DNA from 3 places in the Micromonospora sp. CPCC 205546 genome. Region 2 is predicted to be linked to each of the others. Evidence: riboswitches for the same ligand, from Rfam matches in the RefSeq annotation. Region 2 holds a riboswitch; each other region holds the start of a gene.
The links. A riboswitch is a leader RNA that binds a small molecule or an ion and turns the genes downstream of it on or off. The one in region 2 is predicted to bind cyclic di-AMP.

Region 1 (6,007 bases), on a different contig from region 2:
GGTACTGGACGGTGGCCTTCTCCGTGGCGTAGTTGACGGTGGCGCTCACCCCGTCCATCCGGTTCAGCTTCTTCTCGATCCGGGCGGCGCAGGAGGCGCAGGTCATCCCGCCGATCGCCAGTTCGATCCGGTTCGGCGCCATCAGCAAGGGCTTGGTGGTCATCACGCTTCCCGTCAGTCGTGCCCGTGACCGGGGACACCGTGGCCGGCGTCGGCGGTGGGGGAACTCGGGGCGGCGGGGGTGCCCGCCGTCGGGGCGGCTGTCGCGGCCGGGACACCCGGCGCGGCCGGGCTGCCGGCGACGACGGTGAACTCGGCGGTACGCACGACGCCGCCGTGCTTGAAGTCCAGGTAGAGCCGGTAGGCGCCGGCCGACGGCATCTCCGCCGAGAAGCTCACCTCGGGGCCGGGCCGCGTCCGTCCGTCGCCCGGCTCGCCGTGCGGGTGCACGTGCAGGTAGGCCAGGTCGCCCTGGCGCAGCGCCACCAGGTGGCCGTACGCGCCCAGGTAGGGCTCCAGGTCGGTGACCGGCGCGCCGGCGCGGCTCACGGTCAGGGTCAGCTCGGCGGTGCGGCCGGGCTGCGGGGCGCCGGCGAGGGTGACGGTGTAGCCGTCGACCGTGGTGCTGGTCGCCGGCGCGGGCAGGGGCCGCCCGGTCAGCGCGCCGGGGACGGTCACGTCGACGCCGAGGGTGAGCGCCTCGCCGCCGGTCGGGGTGAAGTCGGCGAACGCCCGCCAGACGCCGGGACCGGCGAGCGGCGAGTCGACCCGCCAGGTGCCGTCCGGGGCCATCTCCGGGTGCACGTGCCGGAAGCCCGAGAGGTCCCGGCGGGCCACGATCAGGTGCATGCGCTTGTCGTGCGCCACGTCGTACGCGGTCACCGCCCGGCCGTCCGGGCCGGTGACCTGGAAGGCGAACTGCCCGGCCGGGGCGTCGAGGGGACGCAGCGTGTACCCCCGGTCGGAGACCAGCAGGCCGCCGGGCAGGTGCGCCGCCGCGCCGTTGTCGCCCCCGTGTCCGGCTCCGCCGTCGCTCCCGTGCCCCCCGGCGGCGTCGTGCGGGGCCTCGGCGGGCGGCGCCACGGGGTCGGCCACCCGACCGACCCCGTACGTCGTGCCGAACACCACCGCGAGGCCGAGGGCGAAAGCGCTCAGCTTCGTCGCCGTGTTCATGGTGTACCTCGTCTTCCCCGTGCCCGCTCTCAGGCGCCGACGAGGTCGTAGCCGGCCTCGTCGACGGCGGAGCGCACGGTGTCGGTGTCCAACGGGCCCTCGCTGGTGACGGTGACCCGACCGGCGGCGACGTCGACCTGGACGTCGCTGACGCCCGGGATCGCGCCGACCTCGTTGCTGACCGCGGTGGCGCAGTGCCCGCAGGTCATGCCCTGCACCTGGTACGTCGTGGTGGTCATCGCACTCTCCTCTCGAACGCCTCCAGCCTATACCCCCCAGGGGTAAAGCGGAGGCAAGCCGCTGCCATTTCCTCTTACCGGTACCCGGTGGGGGTATCCCGGCCGGGAACGACCGTAGCATACCCCCGAGGGGTACGGTATCCTCGACCCCATGACCACACCGACGCCCACCCCGACCAGGGGTTACACCGCCACCAAGGACCAGCTGCTCGCGCGGCTGCGCCGCGTCGAGGGGCAGGTCCGTGGCATCGAGAAGATGGTCGACGACGACCGCTACTGCATCGACGTGCTCACCCAGATCTCCGCCATCCAGGCCGCCCTCGACAAGGTCGCGCTCGGCCTGCTCGACGGGCACGCGCGACACTGCATGCGCGAGGGCGCGGCCGAGGGCCGCGCCGACGAGGTGGCCACCGAGATGATGGCCGCCGTCGGCCGCCTGATGAAGCGCGGCTGACCCGCCCCGGCACCCGGCCCCGCGACGAACGCGGGCCCCACGGCGACGCCACACCACGACACCGCCCCGCACGACCTGCGCCCGGATGCCGGGGTGGCTACCATTCGGCCGGTGACGCTCCGGATTCCACGCCCGCGCCGCCTCCCCCGCCGGGCGGCTGCGGGCGCCCACAGCCGGGCAGGTGCCTGCGACCGCGGTACGTGACCTCGGCACCACGCCGAGCAGATCCCGTCCCGCCACACGGGGACCTTGAACCGACCGGCACGCCCGGTGCGTACCACGCCCCGGATTCGTTGGGAGACACTCGATGGGCGCCGATCACACCCGTCCCGCTCCGTCCGCCCCACCGGGGGTGCGGCGGGTCCTCGTCGCGACGGTGGTGCCCCTCTTCGTCGCCACGCTGATCGCGGCCCTGGTGCTGTGGCCGTGGGACAGGCCCGATCCCGTGGACGGCGCCGACGCACCCCGCTACCACGGCACCGTCACGCGGGTGGTGACGCAGCCGTGCCCACCGGCCCCGGAGACCCCGGAGGGGAGCCCGGGGGCGGAGGGCCCCTGCGGCACGGTGACCGTGCGGGTGCAGGACGGTCCCGACGCCGGCCGGCAGGTCCAGACGCCGGTGCCCGCGGGCCCCGGCGCGCCGACCGTCGCCGTGGACGACGAGATCATCCTGGTCGAACTCACCGACCCCGCCGATCCCACAACCAGCAGCTACAACATCTCGGAGCACCAGCGCGGCAAGCCGCTGATCTGGCTGGTCGCGCTCTTCGCGGCCGCCATCGTCGCCTTCGGACGGTGGCGCGGGCTGGCCGCGCTGGCCGGCCTGGCGGCGAGCTTCGCCATCCTGCTGACCTTCGTGCTGCCCGGCATCAGCGCCGGGAGCCCGCCGCTGCTGGTCGCGGTCGTCGGCGCCGCCCTGATCATGTTCGTGGTGCTCTACCTGACCCACGGCGTGACCGCGCAGACCTCGGTCGCCGTGCTCGGCACGCTGGGCAGCCTGGTGCTGACCGGCGTCCTCGGCACGATCGCCACCGCCGCGACCCACCTGACCGGGTTCGGCAGCGAGGACGCCACCACGCTGTCGATGTACCAGGCCGACGTCGACCTGCACGGGCTGCTGCTGGCCGGGATCATCATCGGCTCCCTCGGCGTGCTCGACGACGTCACGGTGACCCAGGCGGCCACCGTCACCGAGCTGGCGCACGCCAACCCGGGGCTGTCCCGCGTCCAGCTCTACCGGGCGGCGACCCGGGTCGGTCGGGCCCACATCGCCTCGACGGTGAACACCATCGTGCTGGCGTACGCCGGCGCCTCACTGCCGGTGCTGCTCCTGCTGACCGCCGACTCGCGGGCGGTGACCCAACTGCTCACCACCGAGTTCCTGGCCCAGGAGATCGTCCGCAGCGCGGTCGCCACCCTGGGCCTGATCGCCGCCGTGCCGCTGACCACCGGGCTGGCGGCCCTCGTGACCACGGCCGGCCGACGCGGCGGGGACGCCACCGACCGCGGGGCGCCACCGACCGCGCCGGCGCCCCGACCCGCGGCCGACCGCACCGAGGCGCTGGAGGCGCTCAGCGGGCCCCGCGCCGCCGACACGCCGTCCGCCGCTCCCGGGTGGTCCGGCCGGAACGGAGACACGGACACCGCATGGTGACACTCCTCAACGTGACCGGACAGGACGTCCGGCCTGATAAACGCGTCACTGATCACCGTCCGCCATTACGAAATAACGCATTTAGTCGGCTTAGGGACGTAGATCCCCGGGAGTGCTCTCGGGTAACCTCGCTGCCGGTCACCGCCGAAGGCGCGCAGCGGCGCCTGCGGTGCCGCCGCCCAATCGCCACCAGGCGAGCCGGGAACCCAGGTACGTGGGGTGAATCCGCGACAGCGGTAGGGGCCACTTCCGCCCCGAACCCGTCAGCTAACCCGGTCGGCGGTCGACGGAAGGGAAAACTGTGACGGCACCCCTACGCCGCTGGTTGACGCCCGTGGTGGCCGTGTTCGCCGCCCTGGCGGTCTTCGCCGGGCCCCTCCCGGCGGCGGCCGCGCCCACCCCACCCCAGCCCTCCGGGCACGGTGACGACGAGCCCAAGCTGCTCGACGACCTGATCGAGGCCCGGAACCGCTCCTACGTGCAGGCCAAGGCGAAGCTGGCGAAGTCCAAGAAGCGCCAGCTCGAACTGGCCCTGGAGGTCGACCGGGCGCAGGCCGAGCTGAACGCCCTGGCCCCGCAGGTCAGCCAGATCGCCGCCCAGTCCTACCGGACCGGGCGGATCGGCGCGGTGTCGATGCTGCTGGACACCGCCAGCCCCGACTCGTTCGTCCGCCGCGCCGCCGCCCTCGACGAGCTCAACCTGGTCAACTCCAAGAAGCTCGCCGAGGTGAACGCGGTCAAGGACCGCGCCGAGCAGGCCAAGCTGGCGCTCGACGCCGAGGTCCGCGAGCAGCAGAAGCTGACGAACGAGATGGCCCGCGGCAAGCGCGAGGCGGAGAAGGCGCTCGCGCTGGTGGGCGGCAGGGGGCTGACCAGCGGCAAGGTGGTCGCCACCTCGCCGGTGGCCCGGATGGCACCGGGTCGCACGGCTGACGGCGACTGGAAGCCGCTGTCGGCCACGGAGGCCGATCCCACCACCTCCGGCCGGATCACCGCGCGCACCCTGCACATGTACAAGGAGGTCAAGCGGGCCGGGTTCAACCGGTTCGTCGGCTGCTACCGCCCCGGCGGGCCGTACGAGCACCCGAAGGGCCGGGCCTGCGACTGGTCGCTGCAACGCAGCGGCTTCTCCCCCTGGCACAACGACGACACCTACATGTACGGCAACAACCTGACCGCCTTCCTGGTCCGCAACGCCGACCGGCTCGGCATCTACTACGTCATCTGGAACCGGCAGATCTGGTTCCCGGCGACCGGCTGGAGTTCCTACAGCGGCCCGTCGAACCACACCGACCACGTCCACGTGTCACTGCTCTAGCCGGGACCACACGCACACAGAGGGCCGCCCCGCCGAACGCGGGAGCGGCCCTCTGTCGTCGTACGGGATCAGGCGAGCGCGGCGCTGGCCGCCGGCTCCGGCTCGTCGACCGCACGGGCGGGCTCCGCGGCCACCGTCCGCACCTCGCCGGCGGTCAGCCGGTACGACATGCCGACCACCCCGCACCGACCGGCCGCCACCGCCGCGGCGAGCACGGCGGAGCGGTCCAGCATCGCCTCGACGGTGTACGCGATGTGGATGTCGACGATCCCGTCGATGTCCTCGACGCCCTCGGCGGAGGCCCGGCGCAGGCTGGGCACCACGGCGTCCACCACGGCGCACAGGTGCCCGACCGGCGCGGTGCCGGTGGCGTCCGCCGCGCGTGCGGCCTGCACGGCCCCGCAGGAGTCGTGCCCGAGCACCACCACCAGCGGCGTGCCCAGGACCGTGACGGCGTACTCGACGCTGCCCAGCACCTCGGGGCCGATGGTGTGCCCGGCGGTGCGGACGACGAAGAGGTCACCGAGGCCCCGGTCGAAGATGATCTCGGCGGCGAGCCGGGAGTCGGAGCAGCCGACGATGACCGCGAAGGGGTGCTGCCCGTCGGCGACCGCGGCGCGGTGCCCGGCGTCCTGGTTGGGGTGGCGCGGGGCGCCGGTCACGAACCGCCGGTTGCCGGCTTGCAGCTCGGCGAGCGCCTGCCCGGGACTCGCGGGAACGACGGACACGGCCCCGACGTCGGCCGGGGCGACGCCCGTGATCGACGCCCGAAGCGCCCGCTCCGGGCCCGGTTGAGTGCCTGGCGATCCGGGACGACTCATCTGACACCACGCTCCCGCACATGAACGGCCTGGTCACCCGGGCCGACGCTGGACGCGGGCTGCCACCACCGTCACACGCACCGCAAGGTACGTCAAGATATGCGTGATATGCATTTCATGTGTTCGGCAGCCCCGGTACGGCGGAAGTCCGGCCCCGGCGCGCCCCGGGCCACGAGGGCGCGGCGCAAAACACGAGACCGGGGCCATACGATGACGGGCATGGCGACGACTGGGGAGACGGGGAGCACCCGCAACTGGACGTTCCTCACCAACCACGGACACGTGCTGCTCGCCATCGCCCGCAACCCCACCGCCCGGCTCCGTGACCTCGCCGACGAGGTGGGCGTC
Region 2 (6,007 bases):
CCGAGCCCTACTACGCCGGCGCGCCCACCCCCGAGGTCCTCCCCGGGGCCTGACCGCCGTCGGCACCGCCGGCCCGCGCCACCACCGGAGGCGGTGCGGCCCGGAGCCCGGTGCGCGTCGTTCAGGCGTCGCCGAGGCCCGACAGGTCGACGTCCGCCACCTCGGTGACCGCGCGGATGGCCGTCACCGAGGCGTACCCCTCGGCCAGCAGTGCCAGGTCGGTGCCGGGCTGCACGGCCTGCCCCGGCTCCTCCAACGAGGTGCGGACGAAACCGTGCCCGGCCTCCGCCACCGTCATCTGCACCTGACCGAAGCTGGCCAGCGTGCCCCGGCGTACGCCCCGCAGCCGGTTGTGCGGCAGGTCCGGCGCGTTGACGTTGAGCACGCTCTCCGTCGGCCCCGCCGTGAGCCGGGGCAGCAGGTCCAGGGCCACCCGGGCGGCCGTCGCCCAGTGCCGTTCGGCGTCGCGTACCCGGGCGGCGGCGGCCACCGCGGCGCCCCCGCTCGCGGCGGTGGCCTCCCCGGCCGCGAGCACGTCGAGCGAGACGGCCATCGCCCGGCAGCCGTTCGCGGCAGCCGTGAACGCGGCGCCCACCGTGCCCGAGTGCAGCACGGCGCGTCCCGCGTTCGCACCCCGGTTGATGCCGGACAGCACCACGGTCGGCGGGGGGCCGAAGGCGCCGTGGACCGCGATCAGCGCGATGAAGCCGGGGGAGCCGCCGACCGCGAACGCCGGCACCTGCGGCAGCTCCGGCAGCGGGTGCTCGCGGACCACCACGTGCCCGTCGCGCTCCACGGCGGTCATCGCGGCGCTCGTGCCGCTCGCCTCCTCCAGCGGCGCGGCGACGACCACGTCCAGGCCCCGGTCCGCCGCCGCCCGCGCCAGCGCCTGGATGCCGGGCGCGGCGATCCCGTCGTCGTTCGTGACCAGCACCCGCAGGGTCATCGCTCGGCCGCCCGGTCGGCCAGCTCGTCGGGGCTGGTGCGCTCCTGCGGCCGGCTGCCGGCCGGTACGAGACGCACCCGGTCGACCAGGCCGGTGATCGAGTCGAGCCGGCCCGTGCCCAGGCCGTGGCGGGTCACGTTCAGCGCCCCGGCCGCCGCGCCGGTACGGATCGCGGTGCGCACGTCACCGCCGCGCGCGACCACGGCCGCCACCCCGGCGGTCATCGAGTCGCCCGCCCCGCGCGGGTCGGCGGCCTCCAGCCGGGGCATCTCCACCTCGAAGACCTCGCCGTCGACCAGGGCGAGGGCGGGCTTGTCGGCCCGGCTCACCACCACGTTCTCGGCGCCACCGGCGTGCAGGTCGTACAGGGCCCGGGTGAGCCGCTCCTCGTCGTCGCCGTCAGCGCGGCCGTCGGCCAGCAGCTCCTCGTGGCTGACCTTGAGGAAGAAGACGCCGCTGTCCAGGACGGCGTCGAGGTGCTCGCCGCAGAGGTCGACGACCACCCGGCTGCCGTTGGCCCCGAGGTCGGCGGCGAACCGCCGGTAGAGGTCGGCCGGGACCAGCGACGGCTCGTTCGGCCCGCTCAGGACGCTGACGGCGGCGCGCAGCCCCTCGCCGAGGGCCAGGTTGTACAGCTCGTCGAGCTCGTGCCGGCTGAGCGGCTGGCCGGGCACGTCCACCAGCTCCTGCCGGGAGCCCTCGCGCCGGTCGTGCACGTAGCCGCCGCTGCCGGAGTCGCGGACCACCACCTTCAGGTCGACTCCCTCGCTGACCAGCAGGGGCTCCAGCACCTGGCCGATCTCGCCGCCGAGGGCGGTGCAGAGCACCACCTCCACGCCGAGCGACATCACCATCCGGGCCTGCCACACGCCCTGCCCGCCGGGGTGCAGGTGCAGCTCCGGGGCCTCGCTGGGCTGGTCGATGGTCACCGTCAGCCGGGGCGTGGGCGCGAAGACCATCACGTGCCCGCTCATCCGTCGCACCCGTCCATGCGACCGCCCTCCACCGGTGTACACGTCACGTGGTCGTTCATGAGCTGACCGTAGTGGGGGCGTGGCCCGGACGTCCGGACTCCGGGCGGGATCGGCGCGGCGTTGCCAGGGCGCCCCCGCATGCGCGACGATCGGGCGACCATCGGCGGTGGGGAGACGCGTGCTCAGGCGGAGTTCCTTCAGCTACACCGTGCAGGCGCGCTGCTCCGTGGCGGAGGCGGCGGCACTGCTCGCCGACCCCGCCCGCCAGGTGGGCCTGCATCCGCTGATCGTCCGGGTCCGTCGGGTGCGGCCCCGCCCCGGCGCGCGGGCCAGCTACGACATCACCGATCGACTGGCCGCCGGGCCGTTACGCCTGCCGCTCACCTACCGGGCCGACGTCCTCGTCGACGAGCCCGACGAGATCGTCACCGTGGCCCGGCAGCGGCCCGCCACGACGGTGCGCAACCGCACCCGGCTGCGGGCGGAGCCCGACGGCGTGGTCCACATCGACGTGGAGATCACCCTCGCCGCGCCCGCGCCGCTCTTCGGCTACGCGTTCCGCCAGGCCCGCGCCGCCCACCTCGGGCTGGCCGCGCGCCTCGCCGAGGCCCTCGACACGCCTGCGCCCGAGCCGCCGGCGGGCTGACCGCCCGGGACGGGCGCGGCGTCCCGGCCGGGCGAGCGTAGCCACGCCCCGGTGACCCGCGAGCTGCGGGGCACCGGGGCGCGGGCGTCAGTAGACCGACAGGTGCACGTGGTTGGTGTGGTCGCTGGACGGGTCGCCGTTGGCGCCGCTGTACGACTTCCACCCGCTGCTCGGCAGCCAGATCTGCCGGTACCAGATCACGTAGAGCACCGCGAGCCGGTCGGCGTTGCGCACGTAGTACGCCGCCAGGTTGTTGCCGTACGTCCGGTCGCCGCCGGTGGCGTCGCCGCCGAAGCCGCCCTTCTGGGCCGCGAAGTCGCAGGCGCGGCCCTTCGGGTGCTCGCCGGAGCCGCCGGGGCGGTAGCAGGAGACGTAGCGGGTGAAGCCCGCCGCCTTGGCCTGGTTGAGCGCGTGCAGGGTGCGCGGCGTGATGCAGCCGTTGGCGGGGGTGGGGTCGTTGACGCTGCACGACTCGCGCGGCCAGGAGCCGTCGGAGTTGCGCGGCGCCGCCTTCGCCGTCTTGTTCGAGGTGCCACCCGGCGAGCCACCCCCGCCCGAGGACTGCTGCCGCTGCTTCTGGTTGGCGACCGTCAGCGCCCGTTCGGCCTGCTCCTTGCGCTTGGCCATCACGGTGACCTGCTTACGCTGCTCCCGGATCTCGCCGTCCAGGGCGAGCTTGGTGCGGACGGCCTCGTCCCGGGTCTGCTGGAGTTCCCGCAGGGCCCGGTCCTCGTTGGCGGCCACCGCGTCGAGGGCGGCGGCGCGGTCCATGAAGCCGTCCGGCGAGTTGCTGTTGAGCAGGGCGGACGCCACGCTGAGCCGCCCGGTGCGGTAGGCGGCTCCCGCGATCTCGCCGACCTTGGCGGTGCGCGCGTCCAGCTCCACCTCGGTCGTCTTGAGCTGCGCGGTGAGCTGCCGCTGCCGCTTGGCCGACGTGTCGAGGGCCCGCTTGGCGTCGAGGTAGCCCTTGCTGGCGGCCTCGAGTTGGGCCCGCAGCGCGGGGGTGCCACCCTCCTCGTCCTGGCCGGGAGCCGCGGCGAGCAGGCCGGCGCGGGTGGCGGCCGCCGCCGGGGCGGCGGTGGCCGGAGCCACGGCGGCGCCGAGGGCGAGCATCGTGGCGATCAGGGCCGCCGTTCGGGCGGCACGTCGTCGTACAGGTGCCATCACTGGCATACACGCGTCCTTCCGTCAGCCGCCGACCGGGTTAGCTGACGGGTTCGGGACGGAAGATCCCTACCGCTGACGCGGATGCACCCCACGAACATGGTTCCCCGGTTCGCCCCGGCGGGCGATTAGGCGGCGGCCACCGCCGGCACCGGTGGGTGCCGCCTGGCGGAGGCCGAGGCTGAGCCTACCGGTGCCGGTGTGACTGCTGCACCGCAGGTGACGCACGGTGCATGTCTATTAACCGTCAAATCCGGCATAAGGTAACAATACTCTCCCAGATTTAAGGTTGTCCTCATTACCACTCGACTGCCCCGCAGGCCCCGGGCGACGCTCCGGGCTCGATCTGCAACGTGGCGTGCTCGATCTGGAAGTCCTCGTGCAGCGCGGCCCGGGCGGCGCCCAGCACCGCGCCGACCTCCGCGTCGGGCGTCATGGTCAGGTGCGCCGAGGCGACCTCCATCCCGGAGGTGAGGGTCCAGACGTGCAGGTCGTGCACCTCGGCGACGCCGGGCACCGCGGCCAGCCGGTCGTGCACGGCCGTGACCTGGAGGTGTTCCGGCGCGGCCTGCACCAGGATGCGCAGCGCCGCCCGCCCGAGTCGCCAGGTGCGCGGCAGGATGAACACCCCGATCCCGACCGCCACCAGCGGGTCCGCCCACCACCAGCCGGTGGTGACGATCAGCAGCGCCGCCCCGATCACGCCGAGTGAGCCCAGCAGGTCGCCGAGCACCTCCAGGTAGGCGCCGTGGACGTTGATGCTCTCCTTCGCCCCCGAGCGCAGCAGGGCGAACGCGCCGACGTTGGCGAGCAGGCCGAGCACGGCGACCACCAGCATGGGGCCGGCCAGCACCTCGGGCGGGTCGCCGAAGCGGCGTACGGCCTCGATCACGACGTAGACCGCGACGCCGGAGAGCAGCGCGGCGTTGGCCAGCGCGGCCAGCACCTCCAGCCGGTAGAGGCCGAAGGTGCGCTGCGGGTCGGTGCCCGCGCGCCGGGTGGCGGCGATCGCCGCGAGGGCCATGCCGATGCCGAGCACGTCGGTGAACATGTGCCCGGCGTCGCTGAGCAGGGCCAGCGAGCCCGTGCGGAAGGCCGCCACCGCCTCCACCACCATCAGGCCGGCGAGCAGCCCGAACGCCGCCCAGAGTCGGCCCCGGTGGCGGTGCGCGGCGTTCGCGACCGATCCGTGATGGTGGTCATGACCTGCGCCCACGCGCCCACCCTCCGTCAGGCGTCCGGATCCGCGTCGAATCTATGCTCACATCGCAATGTGTGCAAGTGATGTGGCGTCAGCCGATCGGGTCGACGGTGGTCAACCGCTGGGTGGCCCGGGACAACGCCACGTAGAGCGTCCGCACCCCCGACCCCGGGTCGGCCCGGATCTCGCTCGGGGCGACGAGGACGACCCCGTCGTACTCCATGCCCTTGGCCTCCAGGCTGGTCACCACCTGCAGGCGCGGCGCGCCCAGCCCGCTCAGCCAGCCGGCGACCTCGTCGCGGCGGGGCACCGGCGTGATCACCCCGACCGTGCCCTCGACCTCGGTGAGCAGCGTCCTGGCCGCCGCCACGACCGCGCTCTCCAGCTCCGTCGGCGACACCGCCAGGGCGACCGGGTCGACTCCGGTGGACCGCACCGCCCGGGGCAGCGGGAGGTCCGGGTGCAGCCGGCGGATCTCGGCCGCCGCCACCGCGAAGATCTCCGCCGAGTTCCGGTAGTTCGTGGTGAGGGTGAAGTGGTGCCGCTTGCGCCGGCCAAGCGCCTGGTCCCGGGCCCGGGACAGCTCCTCCGCCTCACCCGTCCACGCCGTCTGGGCCGGGTCGCCCACCACCGTCCACGAGGCCAGCCGGCCGCGCCGGCCGATCATGCGCCACTGCATCGGCGAGACGTCCTGCGACTCGTCGACGACCACGTGCGCGTACTCGCGGTAGTCCTCCGGACGCTCGCGCGCCGCGTCGCGGGCGGCGCGCTGCCGGTCGGCGAAGGTGCTCAGCTCCCGGACCCCGCCGGCGAGCTGGAACGGGTCCCGCTTCGCCCGGGCCGGTCGCATCGGCTTGCCGAGCAGCGCGTCCAGCTCGTCGAGCAGGGCGATGTCGGCAATCGTCAGCCCGTCCTCGTCCAGGCTCCGGTACGCGTCGCCCAGCAGCCGGATCTCGGCCCGGGAGAGGACCCCCTCGGCGTAGCGGCGCAGCCGGTCCGGGCGGGCCAGCCAACCCAGCACGTGCCGGGGGTGCAGCCGGGGCCACCATGCCTTGAGGAACTCCCGGAACTCCGGG
Region 3 (6,007 bases), on a different contig from region 2:
TAGGGTGCCCGGCGGGCGGTGCCGACCGGGCGGCCGCCGCGGGACGTCCCGACGACGGGGTCGAGGAGGAGACGTACGTGCTGGTGACCCTGCGGATCTCCGGAGGCCCGGCGTGACGGGCGCCGCGACGGCCGCGCCGGCCCGCCGGCCCGCGTCGCCGGCCAGCCGCCTGCCGTCGCTCACCGGGCTGCGCTGGGTGGCCGCGCTGCTCGTCTTCGGCTTCCACGCCGGGACGATGGGCATCATCGCCGAGTCCGACCACCGGGCCGTGGTGAACTGGGTCTTCACCCTCGGCCTCTCCGGCGTGCAGTTCTTCTTCATCCTCAGTGGCTTCGTGCTGGTCTGGTCGGCCCGGCCGACCGACACCCGTCGGGCGTTCTGGCGTCGCCGGGTCGCCAAGATCTGGCCGAGCCACGTGCTGCTGTGGGCGCTGGCCCTGGCGGTCGCCGCCTGGTTCGCCGACCCGGTGGACGGCGGCGTGGCGCTGGAGAACCTGTTCCTCCTGCAGGCATGGGACCCCCGGCCGGGCCACTTCTACAGCATCAACACGGTCAGCTGGTCGCTGTCCTGCGAGTTCTTCTTCTACCTCTGCCTGCCGCTGGCGCTGCCGCTGATCCGCCGGGCCCGGCCCTGGGCGCTGTGGAGCGTCGTGGTGGCGGTGCCGCTGCTGATCCTCGCGCTCTGGCCGGCACAGGCCCTGGCGCCCGAGGAGAGCCGCTGGTGGTTCACGCAGATCTTCCCGCCCGTACGGTCGCTGGAGTTCTGGATGGGCGTGGCCGCCGCCGAGCTGATGCGGCGCGGCCGGTGGCGGGGGCCGGGTCTGCCGGTGGCCAGCCTGGTCTTCGTGGCCACCTGGGTCGTCGCGGCGCAGTGGGTGCGCGCCGAGTTGTGGGCGGCGCTGCTCTCGGTGGCGTACATCCTGGTCATCACCGCCGCCGCGGACGCGGACGTGCGCGGGCGACGCTCGCCGTGGCGTTCCCGGCCGATGGTCTGGCTCGGTGAGGTCTCCTTCGCCTTCTATCTGGTGCACGTGCTCGTGATGATCAGCGTGCTGCGCTTCACCGGGGACTGGGGAGTCGGGTTCAGCGGCTGGTGGGGGCTGACGGTGGTGCTCGGGTTCCTGCTGGTCAACCTGGCCCTCGCCGGGCTGGTGCACCGGTTCGTCGAGACTCCGCTGATGCGGCTGCTCACCCCGCGCCGGACGGCCGCGCCCCGCGCGATGGACGCCACCGTGGCCCCGGGGCAGCGTCGCGACGCGGTGCCGCGGCCCCGGACGGGCGACGACCGGGCCGAGCATCGGACCGAGTACGTCGACTCGCGTTGACGCCCCCGTACGAAAACGTCCGCGTCGGCGAGGGCGGGTCGGCCGAACGGACATGGTGACGCCGGTCACGCTGCGGGGAAAGCGTCATTCGGCGCGGCGGGGCCCATTTCCGCCCGGTGTCGCGTGGGCGTCTGCGCCGGGTCGTCCCGTTGCCGCCTCGAAGCTCCGCTGGATACCGTCGTCCCATTGAGTCGCGTCAGTGCCAGGGTGCCGCAAAACTGGGCCGCAGATCGATGTTTAAGCAGGTGGGAGTGGTTTGGCAGGCCGTGGACCGGCCAGTAATGTCGGCGCGTCCGGTGCGGTAACCGATCGCAAGAGGCGACGCCGCGCCGACCCGCCTAATCGTGAATACGAACCGGGGACCCAGTGCTTCATGGGGTGAATCCGTGGGCCCGCGGCCCGTGGTAGGGCGTTCTTCCCGCCCGAATCCGTCAGCTAACCCGGTCGGCGGCGTCGGAAGGAGCTCCATCCTCGTGCAGCACCCACCCGTCCCCCCGCTGTCCCGCCGTCTCCACGGCGCCGCGGTGCCCGTGCTCGTCCGCCCTCCGGCCACGAGCTGACCCACCGGTCACCGTCCGTCGCCCGGCCTGCCGGGCGCATCCCCTGAGTGGCCCACCGCCCGCCCGGACACCCGTCCGCGGGGCCGGTCCGCCCTGCCCTCGGCGCGGATCGACGGCCGCTCACCCCCGAGCCCGTGGAGGAAGAACCGTGAAGCACCACCTCAAGCGGCACCTGCGCCGCCTCACGTCCGAGCGCCCGTACCAGCTGGCGGTGGCGTCCGCCGCGGCGCTCGTGCTGGCGTCGGGCACGGGCGCGCTGCTGGCCGGGGCCGACGAGGCCCCCGCCGCCGCGCAGGCCCCGGTCGCCGCGTCCGAACCGCGCGACGACACCGCCGCCTCGCGCGGTCAGGCCCGGATCGCGACGGCCCCGTCCGCTGCCGTCCCATCCGCCGCCGTCCCGTCCACCGCCGCTCCGGCGGCCTCCAGCGCCGCCCCCTCGGCCAGGGCGTCCAGCGCCGCCCCCGACCCGGACCTGACCCGCAAGCCGGAGCGGCCGAAGCCTCCGGCCGCCAAGACCCTGGACTACGACTACCAGGCCCAGACCACCTTCTACAACTGCGGTCCGGCGGCCGTCCGGCACGCCCTCAGCGCGGCCGGCATCGCGCGCAGCCAGGACGCCCTCGGCGCCCAGCTGGGCACCGACCAGCTGGGCACCGACTCGGCCCAGGACACCACCCGCGTGTTGAACGCGGCGGTGCCGGGCGACCCGTACCGGACCCGGACGATCCCCGGCGGCGCCGCGACCCCGGCCCAGATGGACCGGCTGCAGGCCGACGTCGTCGCGGCCATCGGCGACGGGCGGGGCGTCGTGGTGAACGTCGCCGGCAGCGCGACGGACACCGCCGGCGGCTGGCACTCGTTCCCCGGCGGCCACTACATCGCCGTGGTCGGCTACAAGGACGAGGGCCGGCTGGTGAAGATCGCCGACTCGGCGAACCCGGCGAGCGCGTCGTACTGGATCAGCACCATCGCCCTGGCGAACTGGGCCGCGACCCGCGGCTACTCCGCCTGAGCGACGCGTCGGGCGCCGGCTCCCCCACCGGGGGGCCGGCGCCCGATGTCGTGTCCGGGTCACGTCCCTCGCTCGGGCGGCAACCGGGTGGCACACTGCGCCTCATGGTCGATGGATCGGGTGACCGGGACGGCCGGCGGGTGCTCCTGCTGCTGCACGGCATGGGCACGACCGGCGACGTGTGGCTGCCCTGGGCGCCGCTGCTGGAGCGTCGATGGGCGGGGCGGTGGCTGGCGCCGGACCTCGCCGGCCACGGCTGGTCGCCGCCGCTGCCGGAATACTCGTTCCCGGGGCTGGCCGCGCGGATCGCCGCCGGGCTGGCGGCGGAGGATCGGCTCGTCGTGCTGGGACACTCTCTCGGCGGGGTGGTCGGGCTGGCGCTGGCCGCCCGCGACGCCGGACTGCTCGTCGACGCCGTGGTCGGCATCGGCATCAAGGCCGTCTGGTCGCCGGCGGAGCTGGCGAAGGCGGGGGAGCTGGCGGCCCGGCCGGTGACCTGGTTCGCCAGCCGCGACGAGGCGGCCCGCCGCTACCTGCGGGTGGCCGGCCTGACCGGCCTCCTCGCCCCGGACCATCCCGTCGTGCAGGCCGGGCTGCGGCAGGCCGACGGGCGCTGGCGGCTGGCGATGGACCCGGCCGCGTTCGGCGTGGGGGCGCCGGACCTGCCCGCCCTGCTGGCGGCGACCGACGTGCCCGTGCTGCTGGCCCGCGGCGAGCGCGATCCCATGGTCACCGACGCGCAGCTCAAGGAGCTGGGCGTGCCGGTCGCCACCCTGCCCGGCCTCGGGCACAACGCCCACGTCGAGGCCCCCGAGGCGGTCCTGGACCTCGTCGACCCCTACCGCTGATCCGTCTGCCATCCCGGGGCCGCGCCGCGGGGGACGTGGCCGACGATCAAGAGCCGGCAGTCGCCGGTGCCTCGGGGCGCGCGGCGGGCACCTCCCCGTGCCCGGTCCCGCCCTGGTCCCGGACGCGTGGTGGCCGGATCGCCGTGATCGCGACGGCGGACCCCGCAGCGAGGAGGGCGAGTGCCAGCCAGGGGAGGGCGGGCAGGTGCCAGCGTTCGCCGAGGTCCGTCAGATAGCCGATGACGGTGTTGCCGCCAGCGGCGACGAGTCCCCCTGCGGAGGCATACACGCCCAGGTAGGTGCCGGTCAGGCCCGGACGGGCGAAGTCGGCGGCACGGCTGAGCGCGAACGGCTGGGCGATGTTGAGGCCGATCGCCAGGAACGCCGTGGCGAGGGCCACCGGTATCGACGCCGCCAGGACGATCGCGATCGCGGTGTTCCGGCCGCCGGCGGACAACCAGGTCGCGCTGCCCGCGCCGGCGATGAAGGACACGGCGGAGAGCAGCAGGCCGACGACGATCGCGGCGTGCGAGGACATCCGGCGTGCCAGCGCCTGGGAGACCCGCACCTGTAGCAGCAGTGTCGTCACGGTGGAGATGAGGAAGACCGCTCCGGTCGCACTGGCCCAACCGGTGACCCGGGCCGCCTCCAGCGGAAGAAGCAGGTAGAACTGGTTGTACAGCGTCAGCATGCCGGCGCAGGCGACGGTGAAGACCATGAACCGGCGGTCGGTGGTCACCTGCCGCCAGCTGGCCCGGAGCGGCCCGGCCGGCACCTCCTGGGCCCGCGCCGGAAGCCAGAGCGCCTGGGCGATCGTGAGGACGGCGAAGATGACCGCCGAGGTGAGCGCCATCGGCCCGAACCCGACGAGGATGAGCACGCTGCCGAGCAGCGGGCCCGCCAACGCGCCGACCGTGTTCGTGAGGCTGTAGAGCGTGAACGCGTCGACCCGCCTGTCGGCGGCCTCCAGCGCCAGGTAGGTGCGTACGGCCGGCGAGAACAGCGCGCCGGCCAGACCGGTCAGGACGGCGGCGCTCATCAGCCCGACGGCGCTGCTCGAGAAGGCGAAGATGGCGAAGGCCAGCGTCCGTAGCGCGCAGCCGGCGATGATGACCGGCCGGCAGCCGAAGCGGTCGGCCGCGGCGCCACCCACCACGGTCAGTCCCTGCTGGGCGAAGGTCCGGATCCCCAGCACGGCGCCCACCACTGCGGCGGCCATCTGCAGGTCGTTGGTCAGATAGGTGGCGAGATAGGGCACCAGTAGGTAGAAACCGACAGCCATCCCGCACTGGTTGACCAGTAGCAGCCGCACCGGCCCGGACATGGACCGGAACAGTCTGATCGTACGCACCCGGGCCTCCCGCCTGCCATTCCCGGCGACCGGCTTGTCGCCTGAAGGTAGCAGTTGCCGCAGTGTGGCAATAAGGCCTACTGGGCGGGAAGGTCAGGTGGCGGGGGAGAGCGTCGCCTCGTCCGGGTCGACCGGCAGGTCCGCCCCGCCGGCGGGCCGCGGGGCCGGCGGGTTCCAGCCCTGGTCGAGCTCCCGCCGGGCGGCCTCCAGGAACGCCTCGGCGTACGTCTCGGTGGGAAAGTCGCCCAGGTAGCGGCTCCGGGTTGCCCACCGGGCCGAGGCCAGCGGGTCGGTCTCCAGCAGCGCGGTCAGCACCTCGTCGAGGTTCGACATGTCGCGTCGCAGCACGTAGCCGGAGCCGGCCAGCGGGAACCGCTCGGTGAACCGGTCGCCCTCGCCGGCCATGTCCGTCACGGCGTACGGCTTGCCGGAGTAGAGGTAGTCGGAGATCACCCCCGACACGTCGGAAACCAGCGCGTCCGAGCGGTTCACGCACTCGGTGAGGGTCAGCTCCCGGCTGGCGGCGGCGCCGAAGACGTGCTGCCGGCCGCTGCGCGCCCGGTCCGCGGCCAGCAACTCGGTGAGCCGGCCCAGCTGCCGGGCGGAGGCCGGGTTCTGCGAGGTGTACGGGTGGGCCCGCAGGATCACCGTCGCGCCCCGCTCGAGCAGCCGGCGCAGCAGGGCCTCGGCCACCGGCAGGGAGCAGTAGTTCGCGTCCGCGTTGTGCCCGGTCCAGGTCGGCGTGTAGAGCACGGTCGGGTTGCTCCGGCCGGGTGCCGACTCGGGGCGTACCTCGATCGACTCGACCTGCGGGCGGCCGACGATGACGAACTTCTCCGCCGGGATGTCGACCCCGGCGCGGGCGTACCGGTCGACGGCGGCCCGGCCGGCGACGAAGATCCGGTCGAAGAT

Region 1: linked by a shared signal. The riboswitch ahead of V6U77_RS04290 (coiled-coil domain-containing protein) and the one ahead of V6U77_RS11605 (coiled-coil domain-containing protein) in region 2 are both predicted to bind cyclic di-AMP.
Region 3: linked by a shared signal. The riboswitch ahead of V6U77_RS21410 (C39 family peptidase) and the one ahead of V6U77_RS11605 (coiled-coil domain-containing protein) in region 2 are both predicted to bind cyclic di-AMP.

Annotation. Positions count from the first base shown of each region.
Region 1 is NZ_JBAKHL010000005.1:102,267-108,273, forward strand. It holds gene V6U77_RS04265 (heavy metal translocating P-type ATPase) at 1-163, opposite strand, end outside; gene V6U77_RS04270 (hypothetical protein) at 175-1,173, opposite strand; gene V6U77_RS04275 (heavy-metal-associated domain-containing protein) at 1,203-1,412, opposite strand; gene V6U77_RS04280 (metal-sensitive transcriptional regulator) at 1,564-1,866, shown strand; gene V6U77_RS04285 (YibE/F family protein) at 2,174-3,520, shown strand; cyclic di-AMP (ydaO/yuaA leader) riboswitch at 3,687-3,817, shown strand; gene V6U77_RS04290 (coiled-coil domain-containing protein) at 3,822-4,838, shown strand; gene V6U77_RS04295 (carbonic anhydrase) at 4,907-5,659, opposite strand; gene V6U77_RS04300 (helix-turn-helix transcriptional regulator) at 5,870-6,007, shown strand, end outside.
Region 2 is NZ_JBAKHL010000017.1:64,587-70,593, forward strand. It holds gene V6U77_RS11585 (STAS domain-containing protein) at 1-53, shown strand, start outside; gene surE (5'/3'-nucleotidase SurE) at 122-946, opposite strand; gene V6U77_RS11595 (1-phosphofructokinase family hexose kinase) at 943-1,920, opposite strand; gene V6U77_RS11600 (SRPBCC family protein) at 2,099-2,566, shown strand; gene V6U77_RS11605 (coiled-coil domain-containing protein) at 2,654-3,730, opposite strand; cyclic di-AMP (ydaO/yuaA leader) riboswitch at 3,744-3,875, opposite strand; gene V6U77_RS11610 (cation diffusion facilitator family transporter) at 4,029-4,946, opposite strand; gene V6U77_RS11615 (HelD family protein) at 5,023-6,007, opposite strand, start outside.
Region 3 is NZ_JBAKHL010000049.1:485-6,491, reverse strand. It holds gene V6U77_RS21420 (hypothetical protein) at 1-116, shown strand, start outside; gene V6U77_RS21415 (acyltransferase family protein) at 113-1,324, shown strand; cyclic di-AMP (ydaO/yuaA leader) riboswitch at 1,650-1,789, shown strand; gene V6U77_RS21410 (C39 family peptidase) at 2,033-2,896, shown strand; gene V6U77_RS21405 (alpha/beta fold hydrolase) at 3,001-3,744, shown strand; gene V6U77_RS21400 (MFS transporter) at 3,791-5,095, opposite strand; partial or broken gene V6U77_RS21395 (CDP-glycerol glycerophosphotransferase family protein) at 5,189-6,007, opposite strand, start outside.